2 regions of the Streptomyces nogalater genome follow, and region 2 is predicted to be linked to the other one. Evidence: predicted binding sites of a transcription regulator. Region 2 holds the regulator's gene; the other holds the start of a gene.
The links. The regulator HrcA, encoded in region 2, represses chaperone genes, less so after heat shock. The targets are predictions, from matches to a motif close to TTNGCACTCNGNNNNNCNGAGTGCNAA.
Positions count from the first base shown of each region.

Region 1: the regulator HrcA is predicted to act here: its motif matches at 1,049-1,075, upstream of groES (co-chaperone GroES).

Region 1 covers NZ_BAAASM010000032.1:97,095-99,458, forward strand. Annotated here, with positions in the region: gene ABD350_RS21925 (polysaccharide deacetylase family protein) at 1-139, shown strand, start outside; gene ABD350_RS21930 (polysaccharide deacetylase family protein) at 136-966, shown strand; gene groES (co-chaperone GroES) at 1,223-1,531, shown strand; gene groL (chaperonin GroEL) at 1,651-2,364, shown strand, end outside.
Region 2 covers NZ_BAAASM010000009.1:56,681-59,044, forward strand. Annotated here, with positions in the region: gene ABD350_RS08145 (MBL fold metallo-hydrolase) at 1-463, opposite strand, end outside; gene hrcA (heat-inducible transcriptional repressor HrcA) at 625-1,641, shown strand; gene dnaJ (molecular chaperone DnaJ) at 1,642-2,364, shown strand, end outside.

The DNA.
Region 1 (2,364 bases), on a different contig from region 2:
GCACCCCGGCGACATCGTCCTCACCCACTTCCGCGGCCGGGACGACTGGAACGGCACGATGGTGGACGACATGCGGCGCTTCCTGAACAAGGTCACCCGCGAGGGCTACGCCGTCGCCCGTCTGGAGGACTACCTGTGAGGCGGCTGCGGGGCCCCGCCGCGGTCCTCGCCTCGGCCCTGCTCCTGACGGGCTGCGCCCAGTCCGTCGACCCCATCGAACGCCTCGGCAAGAAGGCCGCCGAAGGGGTACGCCCGCACGCCACCGCCACCGCCACCGCCACCGCCACCGCCGCCGGGCGGGCCTACCGGCACTGGGGCCTGGCCCGCCCGCTCGCCCGCTCCCCGGTCCACCCGGCCCGCCCGGTCCGCCCGCTCGCCGGACACCCGGCGGCCCCCGCCCTGCCCCCGGTGATCGACCACGTCCCCACCCGCGACCCGGTCGTCTTCCTCACCTACGACGACGGCGCCGAACGCGACCCCCGCTTCGTCGACATGGTCCGTGAACTGCGCCTCCCGGTCACCCTGTTCCTCACCGACAGCGTCGCCGCGCCCGGCTACCGCCACTTCGCCCGCCTGCGCGCGCTCGGCGCCGGCATCGGCAACCACACCCTCGACCACCGGGCCCCGGCCGGACTGCCGTACGCCGGCCAGCGCGCCGGGATCTGCGGCCAGCAGGACCGCCTCCACGCCCGCCTGGGCGTCCGCCCCCGCCTGTTCCGCCCGCCCTACGGCTCCTACGACCGCACCACCCTGCGCGCCGCCGCCGACTGCGGCATCTCCGCGGTCGTGCTGTGGCGCACCGCCCTCACCCCGGCCGGCCTCACCCGCCGTCCGGCCCCCGGCGACATCGTCCTGGTGGACCCCGACGAGCCGGCGGACGTCCCCCTGCGCGAGCGCACGGCGCGGGTTCTCCGGGCGGCCCAGGAGCAGGGCCTGACGGTGGCGCGCCTGGAGGACTACGTCTGACTTCTCCGGCACCGGCCGGCACGGTCGAGGCCCGCCGGTCAACGCCGGGACGGCCGATTCACCGCCGACGCGCCGCACGGCATTGGCACTCCGCTTGACCGAGTGCTAACCACGGTCATAGTCTCGGCTCTGGCACTCCGCAGGTGAGAGTGCCAACAAACGCGACGGGCAGGTCCGGCACCCGCGACGACGGATCGACCTGGTCGCCACCTCAGACAGTTAACCCCGTGAGATCTCCGAAGGGGGAGGTCGGATCGTGACGACCGCCAGCTCCAAGGTTGCCATCAAGCCGCTTGAGGACCGCATCGTGGTCCAGCCGCTGGACGCCGAGCAGACCACGGCCTCTGGCCTGGTCATTCCGGACACCGCGAAGGAGAAGCCCCAGGAGGGCGCCGTCCTCGCCGTGGGCCCGGGCCGGTTCGAGAACGGCGAGCGCCTTCCGCTCGACGTCAAGGTCGGCGACGTCGTCCTCTACAGCAAGTACGGCGGCACCGAGGTGAAGTACAACGGCGACGAGTACCTCGTCCTCTCGGCTCGCGACGTGCTCGCGATCATCGAGAAGTAATCACCTCAAGCGACTCTCTGCTTGAAGCTGCGCCCCTGGCCCCCGCGAATCGATAAGAAGCCGGGCGCCCGGGGCGCGGCGTTTTTCACCCACAGATTTCCGAGAGGGCTCCCGCTGCCATGGCGAAGATCCTGAAGTTCGACGAGGACGCCCGTCGCGCCCTTGAGCGCGGCGTCAACAAGCTTGCCGACACGGTCAAGGTGACGATCGGCCCCCGCGGCCGCAACGTCGTCATCGACAAGAAGTTCGGCGCCCCCACCATCACCAACGACGGTGTCACGATCGCCCGCGAGGTCGAGATCGAGGACCCGTACGAGAACCTCGGCGCCCAGCTGGTGAAGGAGGTGGCGACCAAGACCAACGACATCGCCGGTGACGGCACCACCACCGCCACCGTGCTCGCCCAGGCGCTGGTCCGCGAGGGCCTGAAGAACGTCGCCGCCGGCGCCTCCCCGGCCGCCCTGAAGAAGGGCATCGACGCCGCCGTCAAGGCCGTCTCCGAGGACCTGCTCGCCACCGCGCGCCCGATCGACGAGAAGTCCGACATCGCCGCCGTCGCCGCGCTGTCCGCCCAGGACCAGCAGGTCGGCGAGCTGATCGCCGAGGCCATGGACAAGGTCGGCAAGGACGGTGTCATCACCGTCGAGGAGTCCAACACCTTCGGTCTGGAGCTGGACTTCACCGAGGGCATGGCCTTCGACAAGGGCTACCTGTCGCCGTACTTCGTGACGGACCAGGAGCGCATGGAGGCCGTCCTCGACGAGCCGTACATCCTCATCACGCAGGGCAAGATCTCCGCCATCGCGGACCTCCTGCCGCTGCTGGAGAAGGTC
Region 2 (2,364 bases):
GACCCACGTTGGCCAGCAGCGCCTGGCGGCCGCCGCCGAGGTCCAGCGTCCACTCGCCGGACACCGGGTGCCGGGGGGCCACCAGCGCGTCCACCGCCTCGTCGGCGTCGGCGACCGGCAGCCCGTTGCGCACCGCGTCCAGCCGCAGCTCCGCCCGCTCGAACGCGAACACGGCGTCCAGGCCGACCGCCCCGTACACCTCCGCCCCGGCGAACGCGGCCGCGCCGAACACATGGTCGAAGTGGGGGTGGGTGAGCGCGAGATGGGTCACACGGCCGCCCGCCAGATCCTCGGCCCGCGCGCGCAGCCGGGCCCCCTCCGCCAGGCTCGAACCGGCGTCCACGAGCAGCGCCGTCCCCTCGCCCACGACCAGCCCCGCCGTGCAGTCCCAGCCCGGCAGCCGGCACCGTCCCACCCCGGCCGCCAGCCGTTCCCACCCCAGCTCTTCCCAAGTCACGGTCATACCCGCGACGCTAGCGGTAGGACCCGGCGGGGCGGGCCGACCTTGCCCCGGGTGTACCCGACGGCCGTACACTGGGCCGGGGAATGCTGGCACTCGCGTGGGAAGAGTGCCAGGCGGACGACCCGATGGGACGAGGGACGACGTGCTGGAGGTGCGCGCGGATGCTGAGTGAACGCAGGCTTCAGGTGCTGCGCGCCATCGTCCAGGACTATGTGGGCACCGAGGAGCCGGTCGGTTCCAAGGCGCTCACCGAGCGGCACAACCTCGGCGTCTCCCCGGCCACCGTCCGCAACGACATGGCGGCCCTGGAGGACGAGGGGTACATCGCGCAGCCGCACACCAGCGCGGGGCGCATCCCCACCGACAAGGGCTACCGTCTGTTCGTGGACAAGCTCGCGGGCGTGAAGCCGATGACCGCGCCCGAGCGCCGCGCGATCCAGAACTTCCTGGAGGGCGCCGTCGACCTCGACGACGTCGTGGCGCGCACGGTGCGGCTGCTCGCGCAGCTGACCCGGCAGGTCGCCGTCGTGCAGTATCCGTCGCTGACCCGGTCCACGGTCCGGCACGTGGAGCTGCTCTCGCTCGCCCCGGCGCGCGTGATGCTCGTGCTGATCACCGACACCGGCCGGGTCGAGCAGCGTATGGTCGACTGCCCGGCCCCGTTCGGCGAGGCCTCGCTGGCGGATCTGCGGGCCCGGCTGAACAGCAGGGTCGCGGGCCGCCGGTTCACCGATGTGCCCAAGCTGGTCGAGGACCTGCCGGACGCCTTCGATCCGGAGGACCGCGGTACGGTCTCCACGGTGCTCTCCACCCTGCTGGAGACACTCGTGGAGGAGAACGAGGAGCGGCTGATGATCGGCGGTACCGCCAATCTCACCCGCTTCGGACACGACTTTCCCCTCACGATCCGGCCCGTCCTGGAGGCACTGGAGGAGCAGGTCGTGCTCCTCAAGCTCCTCGGCGAGGCGAAGGACCCGGGCGTGACCGTGCGCATCGGCCACGAGAACGCCCACGAGGGACTCAACTCCACGTCCGTCGTGTCGGTCGGCTACGGTTCGGGCGGCGAGGCGGTTGCCAAGCTCGGCGTGGTCGGACCGACCCGCATGGACTACCCGGGAACGATGGGAGCGGTACGCGCAGTGGCACGGTACGTCGGACAGATCCTGGCGGAGTCGTAAGTGGCCACGGACTACTACGCCGTTCTCGGCGTGCGCCGCGACGCGTCGCAGGATGAGATCAAGAAGGCGTTCCGGCGGCTCGCGCGCGAGCTGCACCCGGACGTCAACCCGGATCCGAAGACCCAGGAGCGGTTCAAGGAGATCAACGCCGCCTACGAGGTGCTGTCGGACCCGCAGAAGAAGCAGGTCTACGACCTCGGCGGCGACCCGCTCTCGCAGTCCGGCGGCGCCGGCGCGGGCGGCTTCGGGGCCGGCGGCTTCGGCAACTTCTCCGACATCATGGACGCGTTCTTCGGTACGGCGTCGCAGCGCGGGCCGCGCTCGCGCACCCGGCGCGGCCAGGACGCGATGATCCGGATCGAGGTCGAGCTGGACGAGGCGGCCTTCGGGACGACCAAGGACATCCAGGTCGACACCGCCATCGTCTGCAACACCTGCAACGGCGAGGGCGCGGCGCCCGGCACGTCCGCCCAGACGTGTGACATGTGCCGCGGCCGGGGCGAGGTCTCGCAGGTCACCCGGTCCTTCCTGGGCCAGGTCATGACCTCCCGGCCGTGCCCGCAGTGCCAGGGCTTCGGCACGGTCGTGCCGACCCCGTGCCCGGAGTGCGCCGGCGACGGCCGCGTGCGCTCGCGCCGCACGCTCACCGTGAAGATCCCGGCCGGTGTCGACAACGGCACCCGGATCCAGCTCGCGGGCGAGGGCGAGGTCGGCCCCGGCGGC